Regions from separate parts of the Proteiniborus sp. genome, predicted to be linked through region 4. Evidence: predicted binding sites of a transcription regulator. Region 4 holds the regulator's gene; each other region holds the start of a gene.

Region 1 (3,474 bases), on a different contig from region 4:
TATCATATTCAATTATATATGCTGTTCCATCCTCATGAATTTTAATTATTCCAAAGGTTGAATATGCCAGCTTTCTTACATTACATACAGGCAGGGTACTAGCTATTGTATTTACTGTTTCTAGTATACCTACTCCTTCTCTTAACATAGTTCCTGCTATTTTGGTTGTCATTGTTGCTAGTATATTAGCTTTTACGCCACTTCCTAATCCATCTGCCAGCACTATGATAATTCCATTTTCACTATCTATTAGCTCTACCTTATCTCCGCAAAGCTCCTCGCCATATTTAATTAGACTATCATATGCAATGTCTACAAAACAATCCATTAAATATCACCTGCTTCTCCTAAAGCAATATCCTTTAGTTTAGTAAGTATAACCTTTGTTTCAGCTGTAGTCTCACCTAAGAGACTTGCTATTTCTTGTGCTACTCTCATCTGTTTGTCTATTACTTCTTGTGCTGCATTTAATGTGTTTTTCTTCACTCTGGCAAGCTCTTCTTTATTTTTTTCAGCTAAAGTAACATCTGTCATTATTACCATTAATACCTTTTCTTTTTCCAGATACGTAATATTTCCTATTAGGACTAATCCATACTGAGAATATACTAGCTTATGACCTATTAAATCCTCTTTAGTTGAAATAACTCTTAGAAAAATATCTTCATCAATAAGCTTTGATATTGGTTCTCCTTTCATGGCTTCTGCCTTAATATTAAAGGCTCTCTCTGATTTTGGATTAAACTCTTTCACCTTAAGGTCTTCATCCAAAATAAAGATAATATTAGGACTGTTTTTAAAAATAACGTTTCTTAAACTCTCAGCTTCTGCTTTCATAAATGGTAAGCACATATTAATATCAGACATACCTTCGATTACAGACTTAGCTTTTTCTCTACAAGAAGCATAACCACAGGCAGTACAATTGAGTTCGTCCTCTTGACTACGCTTGCCCATTTTACCTAATATTTCTTTTATCTTATCTTCTGTAGCAGTCTTTCTACTTGCCTTTCTATTAAAAAATCTTTTAGTAAAATCAATATTTTCATAATTATATTCAATATCACCCTGGGCATAACATTTCTTTTTAATTACGTATTTCTTTATTTTGTCTTGTCTAACATAATGGTTGATGTTATCTTTAGGCATTCCTGGCCCGTCTATACAGCTATTATTACATATATTAAGTTCTGCAAAAAATCCATCTATTCCGTTATTTTCAATACACTCAAGAAACTCCTTGCAGCTTTCTACTCCATTTATCCTCATAAGTTCATATTTCTTCCTAACGAAGCTATTTTCTTCGCTTAAGCCACCCTTAACAGGAAATAAACTTCCTCGTTTATATGAGGTTTGATTAAATGGTTGAGGCTCAAGGTTTCTTAACACTATATTTTCTTCTAAAAACCAATAATCTAACTCCTCAAAGGTTAGCACTGAATCAATTATTCCTTCATGTTGAAAATCTTCTGCCTCAGCTTTTTTAGCAAGACATGGCCCTATAAATACTACTACACTATCTATTCCATATTTATGTTTTAAAAGCTTTCCATGAGCAATCATTGGAGATACTACTGGTATCATATATTTAGTCAATGAAGGATAATACTTTTCTATAAGATTATTAACAGAAGGACAACTTGTAGTAATAAGATTTTTATATTTTCCTTCTTCGTAATATTTATTATAATAATCCAATACTATTTCAGCACCTATAGCTGTTTCCTCTATAATATCGAACCCAAGTTTCTTTAAGGCTGTTACTATTTGATATTCGTCACTCATATCAAATGCACCAGCAAAAGATGGTGCTACACTAGCTATTACTCTCTTTTTACTTTGTATAGCCTTTTTCACTTGAGATACATTACTTTTTATGATTAAAGCACCTTTTTGACAAGCAATCTGACATTTCCCACATGAAATGCATAAATCATCTACTATTTCAGCATGATCTTCTAGAATAGTAATTGCCTTAGAGGGACATATTCTAAGGCATCTATTGCAGTTGTTGCAGTTTTCCTTTATAAAATTAATGAACTTCATTTTAAAGCCTCCCAGCTATATGTTTTTCAAAGAATTCCCTAACAGCTCCTTCTTCAACTGAAATTACCTTATCCTCATCGACCCTTACAGAAACCGCTTTTGTACATTCACCTAAACAGAACGCTGCTTTTACAGTAATCTTGTCCGATAGCTGTTTTTTATCAATTATCTGTTGAAGTTCCTTTATTACACTATATGCTCCTTTAAGGTGACATGCACTACCAATGCAAACGTTAATAAATATCATGATAGCATCTCCTTTGTTATTATTTTAACAATAGCGATTGAAAAATTTTGTATCTCTATTTCTAACGGACTTTCTTTAAATATAGTATATTTTATTGTTATTTTTTTGTCAAAGCTTATAAATGATTGTAATTTCTTCTTTATATATGTATATTGCCTGATTTAAGGGAAATAGCATATTTATTACGAAAAATTTAGAAAAATGTAAAAGCTTCCAACGAATCTTAAGGAAGCTTTTACATAGTACTTTATTCTAATTCATTTAAGAAAAATATTGCTAATGTGCCTGGACCAGAATGAGCGCCGATAGCACATCCTATGTCGTTAATGACAAAATCCTTGCAATTAAATCTTTCTTCCATCAATTCCTTTGCTTTCATAGCTATTTCTATATCATCACCATGGGTGATACCTATAATTTGACTGCTTAAGTTTACTCCTCTTTCTTCGATTATTTCCATCATTCTCTTTAGCACCTTATTTCGTCCTCTTACTTTTTCTAAAGGAATTAGTTTCCCATCATCTACATGTAATATTGGTTTAATATTTAGAAGAGAGCCTACTACAGCTGCAGTTCTACTTACTCTCCCTCCTCTATAAAGATATTCTAAATCATCAACTGTAAATATATGCTCCATATGTTTAGAGTAAAATTCAGCGGTTTTTACTATTTCCTCTTTTGTAATTCCTTTCATAGCCATCTGCGCAGCTTTCAAAACCACTAAGCCAAAGCCACCCGAGGCACATTTAGTATCTATTATCGATATGTCAAAATTAGGGTAATCTTCTAATACTTCGTTTTTTGCTATTAGAGACGATTGATATGTTCCTGATAATCCTGATGAAAAAGCTATGTATATACAAGGTTCATTTTTCTTTGCATATTCCTCAAATTTTTCTTTAAATACTTGTGGAGATACTTGGGAGGTCTTGTATACCTTTCCTTCTCTCATATTATCATAGAGTTCTTTAGGCTCTAGAGTTTCTCTGTCTTTATATTCTTCATCCCCTAGATAGACAAGTATTGGTAACACATCTATGCCACATCTTGAAATAATATCAGATGATAAATCGCTAGCACTATCTGTAATAATCCTGGTTTTCATAAAATCATCCTCCACATTAAAATAACTTATATCATTTATTATATTATAAATGTCCATATATGTAAATCTAAACCAC
Region 2 (3,474 bases), on a different contig from region 4:
AATCAGGCGAATATAATGAAGAATGTAATGCTAAAAATAAAGGGAAAACAAACCAATATAGAAGGCGAAGAAAATATAATTGAGCTTATTACAGAAGGAAAATTTTATACTAAAAATGGTTCACACTATTTAGTATATGATGAAACAGAGATATCAGGTATGGAAGGCTCCACTACAACATTAAAAATACAAGGACATAAAATATCAATGAAAAGATTTGGCAGCAATTCATCTAGTCTAATCTTTGAAGAAGGTAAAAAACACAGGACAGAGTACTTGACTGCCTATGGAGATATGTCTATAGAAGTATTAACAGATAACGTAGACGTAAGTATATCTGAAGTAGGAAAAGGAAACATAGACTTGTCATATAAGCTTAATATTTCAGATAACATGGAAAGCAGCAATCACCTGACAATAGATATAATGTAAAAATTATCCTTGTTATTTTTGATTAATGAATGATACTATGTATCTATAGCGAGATGCAAAAAGGATTTAAAAGTATAGCCCAAAAACGGGCACTAAATGCCCAAACTTAAGCATTGGGGGGATACTATGATAGATTTACTCCAAGGAGAAAATATATTAGAAATACTTGACTGCGTACAGGAAGGCATACACATCATAGATAAAACAGGGAAAATAGTATATTATAACAAATTCGCACAAAAACTAGATGAAATAGATAGAGAAAAGGCAGTAGGACGTCACATACTTGAAATTTATCCTTCACTTTCCCATGACACTAGTACACTTCTAAAAGTAATCCGAACAGGAAAACCCATATTTGACATAGAGCAAACCTTTGTGAATTATAAGGGGGATAAAATAACTACTATAAACTCATCCATTCCTATCAAGTCAAAAGGTAGCATTGTTGGAGCACTTGAAATATCAAAAGACATAACAGAAGTAAGGAAACTATCAGAAAAAATAGTAGAGCTACAAAGTGAACTTTACAGCACAGAGCACAAAAATAAACAGAAAGACAAGGGAACTGCAGGCTTTACTTTTGTAGATATTATAGGTCAAAATACAGAAATGTTAAAAATTAAATCTCTTGCATTAAAGGCAGCAGCCACATCTTCACCAATAATTATTTACGGAGAAACAGGTACAGGAAAAGAACTATTTGTACAGTCAATTCACAATGCAAGTCCAAGAAGAGATAAGCCATTTATTGCACAAAACTGTGCCGCACTGCCAAGTAATCTTCTTGAAGGAATTTTATTTGGAACAGTAAAAGGCGGCTTTACAGGAGCCGAGGATAGACCAGGCTTATTCGAAGTAGCTGATGGTGGAACTCTTCTATTAGATGAGATTAATTCAATGCCTTTAGACCTTCAAGCAAAGCTTTTAAGAGTCATCCAAGACAAAACAGTTAGAAGAGTAGGGGCAACAAAAACTACTAAAGTAAACGTGAGAATAATAGCAGCAACAAATATACATCCAGAAAAGGCAATAGAAAACAATTTACTCAGAAAGGATTTGTACTATAGGCTAAATGTTGTATCCATAAATATACCAGAGCTTAAAGATAGAACCGATGATATTCCAAGGCTAGCTGAATATTTTATAGAAAAATACAATAAGCTTTTAGGTAAGAATATAAAGAAAGTCGATGATGAAGCTATGGAGAAGTTTATGACCTACAACTGGCCAGGAAACGTAAGAGAACTAGAACATTTAATAGAAGGCATAGCCACCATATATGACACAGACACCATAAGACTAGAACATCTTCCTACTCAAATAAGAAATCAAGGGAATGCAACGGGGACGGTTCCTTTTGCAGCCAATTCTTTAAGAGTCACCTTGGAGCAAATGGAAAAAAGCATTATCAATGAAACACTTATAGCCACAGATTGGAACATTACACGCACAGCAGAACAGTTAGATATACCTAGACAAACTCTGCAATATAAGATAAAGAAATATGAACTAAAATAAGTACACGCCCAAAATTGGGCGCATAATATTAAAAAGAGAGCTGAATATTAATAAAGCTCTCTTTTTTGTGCTTATTTTATCCAAAGATAACATAATAATCATCAAATTATGTTTAGTTTTTATATTAATCATATGGCACATTTCTTGCAATATATCTATTGGGTAATAAACAAGAAAACGTGATAATAATTATCAATTATTTAACAATGATTCTAATTACTTCGAATTTATTCGAAGACTACTATATTTTTTAAGGGAGGAATTATTAATGAAAAAAGGATGTCCATACGGAACACACAGAGTTATTGAGCCTAAAGGGGTATTACCACAACCAGCGCTAAAGATTGACAACAATATGGAGATTTATGACAATGAAATACTAATAGATGTACAGACACTTAATATTGACTCAGCAAGCTTTACACAAATAAAAGAAGAGGCTGGCGGAGATACTGAAAAGATAAAAGAAATAATGAAAAACATCGTAGCAACAAGAGGAAAACATCAAAACCCTGTAACTGGTTCAGGTGGAATGCTAATAGGAACAGTAGAAAAAATTGGACCTGCTTTAGAAGGTAAGACAGACCTTAAAGTAGGAGATAAATTAGCTACATTAGTTTCATTATCACTTACACCACTTAGAATAGACGAATTTCTTGAAGTTAGAAAAGACATAGACCAAGTTGACATAAAAGGAAAAGCAATACTATTCGAAAGTGGAATATATGCAGTTATTCCAAATGATTTACCGGAAAACCTAGCATTATCAGTACTTGACGTAGCAGGAGCACCAGCTCAAGCAGCAAAGCTAGTAAAACCTGGAGACTATGTAGTAGTCATAGGAGGCACAGGAAAATCAGGAATGCTTTGTTTACATGAAGCAAAGAAAAGAGTAGGTGTTACAGGAAAAGTAATATGTGTAGGTAGCACAGATAAAAGTGTATCAAGAGCAAAATCAGCAAACTTAGCAGATGAATATATTAAAGTAGATGCAACAGATGCAATAGCACTCCACAACAAAGTAAAAGAACTCACCAATGGAAGAATGGCAGACATAACAATAAACTGTGTAAACATACCAAATACTGAAATGACAAGCATACTAGCAACAAGAGATGGAGGATTAATCTACTTCTTTAGCATGGCAACAAGCTTTACAAAAGCAGCCCTTGGAGCAGAAGGCGTAGGAAAAGACGTAACAATGATAGTAGGAAATGGATATACAAAAGGTCATGCGGAGATAGCACTACAGATAATGAGAGAAAGCGAAACTCTTAGAAAGATTTACACCGAACTATATGCATAACACAGGGGCAAACACAGAGGGACGGTTCCCTTGTCTTGTCTGAACGCAACGATAAGTGACAAGGATGATTCTATGTCACACTTTCTTCTTATTAAGTGCAATGGGTAGGCAATGGAATTAGTTATGCAAAAAGAACCGTCCCTATTGCACCTATTGCATACAAACCTAAAAGGGAGGTTTTAAAAGTGAGATCCTATAAAGAAATTGAGCTTTGG
Region 3 (3,474 bases), on a different contig from region 4:
ATGTAGAAGCTGCCGAAAAAGTCGGATATGAGCATTTTATGTTAAAAGAAATCTATGAACAACCTAAGGCTATTAAAGATACATTGTTACCAAGAATAAATAAAAATGGAGAGATTAATCTAGACTCTATTAACATATCAGAGGAATATATAAAGAATATAAAAAGAATTTATATAGTTGCCTGTGGAACAGCTTATCATGCAGGACTTATTGGGAAAGACATGATTGAAAAACATGTTAAGATTCCAACTATAGTAGATGTAGCATCAGAGTTTAGATACAGCGAACCATTTATAGATGAAGATACCCTTGTAATTGTAGTAAGTCAATCAGGAGAGACAGCTGATACATTAGCAGCCTTAAGATTAGCTAAAGAAAAAGGAGCTAGAGTTTTATCTGTAACTAATGTAGTAGGTAGTTCTATTTCTAGGGAATCAGATGATGTGTTATATACATGGGCTGGTCCAGAGATTGCAGTAGCATCTACAAAAGCATATACTACTCAGATAGTAGCATTAACTCTTATTGCTTTGGAAATGGCTAAAAAGAGTAAAAATATAACTAATGAAAAAGGCAACATGATAATTGACGAATTAAAACAACTTCCAGAAAAAGTTCAAAAAATATTATCTAATGTAGAAAGCATAAAAAACATAGCAGATAAAATATATAATTCAGAAAGTCTATTTTATATAGGCAGAGGAATTGATTATGATGTGTCTAGAGAAGGCTCACTTAAGCTAAAAGAAATTTCTTATATTCACTCTGAAGCCATAGCAGCAGGAGAGCTTAAACATGGTACACTGGCATTGATAGAAAAAGATACTCCAGTAATAGCATTAGTAACACAAGATAAATTATACGATAAAATGTTAAGCAATATAAAAGAGGTAAAAGCAAGAGGCGCATATGTTGTAGCAGTAGCAAAAGAAGGAAAAACGGAAATAGAGAAGTCGGCTGACAAAGTAATCTACATTCCAGAAGTCATAGAAGAAATTTCTTCGGTATTAAGTATAGTTCCATTACAGCTACTGTCATATTATGTAGCGTATAAAAGAGGATGTGACATAGATAAGCCAAAAAATCTAGCAAAAAGTGTAACTGTAGAGTAGACTTCATATTTCCTGGGAAATTGCCGTCGAATCGTCGAATCACATAAACTTACTATCGCACAGGGAATCGCTTAACGCTAACAGTCACTATCGATGACTTTGAAGGAACGACCAGAGTTCATTTAATCGATGGTAGCGGTGGAGAACGCCTCTTTAGGTTCGACTGGAGAACTTCATAAAGCATATAAAAAGTCATGGATCTAATAGGGTATCAACCCATATTAGATTCATGACTTTTTTTAGAAACATTTATTTGTCAAAAGCTTAACTATATTTGCACTGAATTGTACTTTTATTGATTATGTAGTAGCAACTTTTAAAATCATAGTTTATCTTCTCTTGTATTTACTTTGTTTGTATAAGACTAATGAACTATCAAAATATCTAATGCAATATAAGTAAAGGTAATCATAAAAGAAAGGTTGTTTGTTATATAATAAACATAAAGAAAAATGTTAAAAAAAACACAATGAAGGGGGATTAGTGTGCAAACTACAGGAAAAATCAACAAAAATCAATTAATTATTGCTTTATTTATAATTATTCTTATAGCAATTTTGGGGAAACTTTTAAGTGGAACTAGTAGCAAATTAGGTCTTTATCTTATTACGGGAGTAGTTTTGGGATACATACTTACTCGTTCTAGATTTGGTTTTGCTGGAGGAATAAAGAGAATTTATGTTACAGGAGAAGGAAGTCTTACTAAGGCACTTTTAATTATGTTTGCTGTTACTATGGTTGCATCAGCAGGAATACAATGGGCAGCTGTAGCTAAAGGAGCAGTACCACAATTTAGAGCAGCTACTTCGGATTTGGTTATTCCTGGGAGTGCTTCTGTGCAGATTCTTAATATATCTACAATACTTGGAGGATTTTTCTTCGGTGTTGGGATGATACTTGCTGGAGGATGTGCTTCAGGTACACTTAGCGACTTAGGTGAAGGAGAAATTCGTTCTGCAATAGCTCTTCCATTCTTTGTTTTATTTACTATACCAGGTCATGCTTTAAGACATACAATTGCAGATTCGGCAATTGGAAAGATTGGTGCACAAGTATATTTGCCAGATGTATTTGGATTTATAGGAACTCTCATTATTTCTTTTGCGTTGCTATTAGTACTATATGTAATAACTAGGAAGTATGAAGATCTTAGAAAAAAAGAAGGGTTTTATGAAGAAACCGTGTTTGAGCCGAATGAATTACCGCTACCTGAAGATGAAGACTTCAAATTATTTAGTTACAAAACATATCATAAGTTCTTTATCGAAAGATGGAGTTTCTTTAAAGGTGGAATGTTATTATCGATAGGTTTTATTTTTGTATTGAATACAACAGGGAAAAACTGGGGAGTTACATCTACATTTACTAAGTGGGCAGTTGGACTAATACAAGGCCTTGGCATAGAAATCACCTCACCAGCTTTTGCAAGTATTGTTAAAGATGTAAATGCAGGACTATTAAATGATGGGGGAACGCTGAGAAATATAGGTATTGTGATTGGAGCGGCTATATGCTTACTTTTAGCAGGAAAATTTAGATTTAACTTTGATTTCAGATTAAAGGATACTATATTCTATGCTCTTGGTGGAGCGTTTATGGGTTTTGGTTCAAGACTAGCAGGTGGATGTAATCTCGGAGCACTTTACTCTGCAATTAGTAGCTTTTCATTATCTGGATGGGGTTTTCTAATTGCACTTTCATTAGGGGGAATTGTAGCTCTGAAACTATTTGAAGGAAAGATAAATATAATACCTCCAAATAGACACAAGAAGGCAAGCACAACACTGTAGTTTATAAAATAAGCAATTATATAGGTCTACTAGGAAATACTATAAATTTAAAATATAACTAAATTAAAATAATAAAGGGAGGAAAAGATTATGAGCAAAAGAATCCTAGTTGTTGGAGGAGTAGCAGGAGGAGCTTCTACTGCTGCGAGAGCAAGAAGATTAGATGAATCTGCAGAAATTATTATGTTTGAAAAAGGGCCTCACGTATCATTTTCAAACTGCTGTTTACCTAACCACTTGAGTGGAATGATAGAAAATAGCCAAGACTTAGTGCTTATGTGTCCAGAAAAGTTTAAGAGCCAATACAACATTGAAGCTAGAGTTAATAATGAAGTTATTAAAATTAATAGAGATAAAAAAACTATTACAGTGAAAGACTTAGAAACAGGGAAAGAATACGAAGAAGAGTATGATAAATTAGTGTTATCTCCTGGAGCTAATCCTATTGTTCCTAAAATTGATGGATATGATAAAGAACATGTTTTTACTGTAAGAAATGTTGTAGATATTGATAAATTAAATAGGTATGTGAGAAATGGCAAAGTAAAAGATATTGCAGTAATCGGTGGAGG
Region 4 (3,474 bases):
GTACCATCATAGTTTAAAAGTGCATCTTCTAATACCTCTTTAGAGTCTATATCAAGATGGTTAGTAGGCTCATCCATAAGAAGCAGGTTTGCTTTTGACATCATAAGTTTTATTAAAGCTACTCTGCTTTTTTCGCCACCGCTTAATTCAGATATTTCTTTAAATATATCATCACCAAAGAATAAAAACTGAGCAAGGAGAGATCTAATTTGGTAATGATCTAAAGATGGATTTTCATCCCAAATTTCATCTACAATAGTTTTTTCTTCGCTGAGACTAGATTGCTCTTGGTCAAAATATCCTATATTTACATGATGGCCCAAATCTATTGTACCTTCATTAATAGGCACCTTACCTAATATCATTTTAAAAAGAGTAGTCTTTCCTACACCATTAGGTCCTATAAGCCCAACTTTTTCTCCTCTATAAATTTTGAAGTTTACATCATTAAATAGATGAAAGTTATCGAAGGCTTTACTTAAGTTTTCTACATATATTACATCGTTTCCACTTTTAATCTTTGGTTCAAATATAATTTTTGATTTTTTACTTTCATTAATAGGAGCATCGATTTTTTTCATTTTATCAAGCATTTTTTGCCTGCTTTGAGCTTGTCTTATATATCTTTGACCACCATAAGACATAAATCTTCTAATGATTTCTTCTTGTCTTGAAATCTCTTTTTGCTGCTCTTCATATTTTTTCCCCAAAAGCTCTAACTCATCTTTTCTTTTCTTCATAAAATCAGTGTAATTTCCGTTATATATTTTTAATAGAGACTTTTCTAGATAGAATATTTTAGAAACGGTATTATCAAGAAAATACCTATCGTGAGAAATAATTATTGCTGCACCCTTATATTCATTAATATATTTTTCAAGCCAATCTATAGCTTGTATATCAAGATGGTTAGTAGGCTCGTCTAAAAGTAAAATATCGGGCTTGCTTAATAATAGCTTTGCTAGCATAACCCTTGCTTTTTGACCACCGCTTAAATTGGATACAGGCATATAAAGTTGTTCTTCACTAAAACCTAATCCTTTTAGAGTGCCTTTGATTTCACTTTTAAAGCCATATCCATTCTTATTTTGAAATTCTTCTGTAAGATAGGCGTACTCATCCATTAAAGAATCTAGTAGTTTGGATTCCTGCTTTTGTCCTTCTATACTAATATTATGTTCAAGTTGTCTTAACTTTTTTTCCATATCCATTAAAGGCATGAATACATCCATAACTTCATCAAAAATAGATTTATTACTTTCTATTTGAGTGCTTTGTTCTAGATAGCCTATTTTACAATCCTTTGATACATACATTTCTCCAGAATCCATTGAGATTCTTCCAGATAAAATATTAAATAATGTGGACTTGCCAGCACCATTTAGTCCAACAAGGCCAACCTTTTCATTATCATTTAGCGAAAAAGTGACTTTATCCAGTATTGTATCTACTACATAGCTTTTAGATATATTGCTACATGATAAAACTATCACTTTGAATCCTCCTTATTTCTTATCAATAATATAATTTTAACAAAAAACGTTTAGAAAAGAAACAATAGGGTAATATTTTTAAAAGACAAAGAGATAATAAATATGATATAATGTGCTCGTTATGACTTTATCATTAAATTGACAGAAATTTAACCTAATGGTATAATATTTAAAATATCTTATAAGTGTGAAAATCAGAATAAGAGTAGGTGGAATAATAATATGGAAAAAGTAAATCGAATTTCGATGGCGGTCATAAGAAGACTACCTAAATACTACAGATATTTAGGTGAACTATTAGATAAAGACATCAATAGAATATCATCTCAAGAATTGAGCAATATTACTGGATTTACAGCTTCTCAAATAAGACAGGACTTAAATAATTTTGGAGGCTTTGGTCAGCAAGGGTATGGTTATAATGTTGAGGAATTACACAAACAGCTTGGCAAGATTTTAGGCTTAGAGAGAACCTATAAGGCTGTTTTAGTAGGGGCAGGTAATCTTGGGCAAGCAGTGGCAAACTATAAAGGATTCGAAGATGCTGGATTTAAACTTTTAGCCTTGTTTGATAAAAACCCTAAGCTAATAGGATTAAAAATAAGAGATATTGAAATATTTGATGTTGATCATATGGAGAATTTTATTAATGATAATGGGGTAGAGATAGGTATTATAACTACTCCAAAGGAACAAGCACAAGGAGTAGCAGATAAGTTTATTAAGAGCAATATCAAGGGTATATGGAATTTTGCTCCTACTGATTTGAAAGTTCCTGAAAACGTTGTAGTTGAAAATGTTCATCTAAATGAAAGTTTATTTATATTATCATATATGTTTAAAGAAAAAAATAGAAAATAAATAGGTTTTTAAAATATAGGAAATTAAGTGGACGGGGTTAGTACTTTAAAATAAAGCACTAACCCCGTTAAATTATGCATAAATGGTAAACCTGAGTGTAGCAAGTGGAGGAGCAATAAGTTTTAACTCCTTTTTTATTTGAATCAAAAATAGCATATTGCTTTATTAATATTTCCTATATTAGATATTAAAACTATAGAAAATATTAATTGGTTTTTTTATGTCGAATTCGTTAGAATTTTAAAATGAGAGTAAATTCCGTAGGAGCGATGATATGATTAAAATTAAAAATCTAAGTAAAAGCTATGGGAAATTAAAGGTATTAAAAAATATAGATTTAGAAGTGAAGAAAGGTGAAGTGGTGGCTATTATTGGACCGTCTGGAACTGGGAAATCCACTTTATTAAGATGTATTAATTATCTTGAAGAGCCTGAAGCTGGTGAGATTGAAATTGATGATATAAAAGTTGATATAAAAAACATTACTAAAAAAGAAATATATGCTTTGAGAAGGAAAACTTCAATGGTGTTCCAAACATATAATCTATTTAAAAATAAAACTGCATTAGAGAATGTTATGGAACCTTTAACTATTGTGAAAAAGATAGATAAAAAGGTTGCGAAGGAAAAGGCGTTAGAAATATTAAAGTCTGTAGGCTTATTTGATAAAAGTGACTATTATCCATCTAAGTTATCAGGAGGACAACAGCAAAGAGTAGGTATAGCCAGAGCTATGGCTGTAGGACCACAGGTAATGCTTTTTGATGAACCCACTTCTGCATTGGATCCAGAACTTGTAGGAGAAGTATTAGATGTTATTAAAGGATTAGCAGAAGCTCATACTACTATGATTATAGTTACACATGAAATGAGTTTTGCAAAAAACGTAGCTGACAGGATAATTTTTATGGATGATGGAATAATTGCAGAGGAAGGTTCACCAGAGCAGATATTTAGCAATCCTAAAAATCCAAGAACTAGTCAATTTTTAAGACAAGTAGTAAGAGAAGTATAGGTATAAAACTTAGCTACAAGTATTTATGAGGTGAATTTATGTATGATAATAAGAAAAATTCTGCTTACAATATAGTTTGCAAGAAGGGTACATGCGGAATTTGTA

The links. The regulator Rex, encoded in region 4, represses fermentation and respiration genes when NADH is low (regulators of the CRP and FNR family bind a similar motif). The targets are predictions, from matches to a motif close to ATTGTTAANNNNTTAACAAT.
Region 1: ABV008_RS15805 ((2Fe-2S) ferredoxin domain-containing protein) is a predicted target of Rex. The motif match lies at 2,306-2,325, and genes of this name have one in related genera.
Region 2: kdd (L-erythro-3,5-diaminohexanoate dehydrogenase) is a predicted target of Rex. The motif match lies at 2,142-2,161, and genes of this name have one in related genera.
Region 3: ABV008_RS07910 (YeeE/YedE family protein) is a predicted target of Rex. The motif match lies at 1,365-1,384, and genes of this name have one in related genera.

What each region holds. Positions count from the first base shown of each region.
Region 1 covers NZ_JAWRHZ010000067.1:23,580-27,053, forward strand. The annotation lists gene ABV008_RS15795 (SpoIIE family protein phosphatase) at 1-328, opposite strand, end outside; gene ABV008_RS15800 ([Fe-Fe] hydrogenase large subunit C-terminal domain-containing protein) at 328-2,046, opposite strand; gene ABV008_RS15805 ((2Fe-2S) ferredoxin domain-containing protein) at 2,048-2,293, opposite strand; gene ABV008_RS15810 (DegV family protein) at 2,541-3,398, opposite strand.
Region 2 covers NZ_JAWRHZ010000061.1:29,828-33,301, reverse strand. The annotation lists gene ABV008_RS13125 (YwiB family protein) at 1-432, shown strand, start outside; gene ABV008_RS13120 (sigma-54 interaction domain-containing protein) at 559-1,953, shown strand; gene kdd (L-erythro-3,5-diaminohexanoate dehydrogenase) at 2,222-3,259, shown strand; gene kamA (lysine 2,3-aminomutase) at 3,445-3,474, shown strand, end outside.
Region 3 covers NZ_JAWRHZ010000040.1:26,080-29,553, forward strand. The annotation lists gene glmS (glutamine--fructose-6-phosphate transaminase (isomerizing)) at 1-1,112, shown strand, start outside; gene ABV008_RS07910 (YeeE/YedE family protein) at 1,598-2,902, shown strand; gene ABV008_RS07915 (FAD-dependent oxidoreductase) at 2,993-3,474, shown strand, end outside.
Region 4 covers NZ_JAWRHZ010000041.1:1,145-4,618, forward strand. The annotation lists gene abc-f (ribosomal protection-like ABC-F family protein) at 1-1,493, opposite strand, end outside; gene ABV008_RS08035 (redox-sensing transcriptional repressor Rex) at 1,716-2,354, shown strand; gene ABV008_RS08040 (amino acid ABC transporter ATP-binding protein) at 2,629-3,369, shown strand; gene ABV008_RS08045 (molybdopterin-containing oxidoreductase family protein) at 3,408-3,474, shown strand, end outside.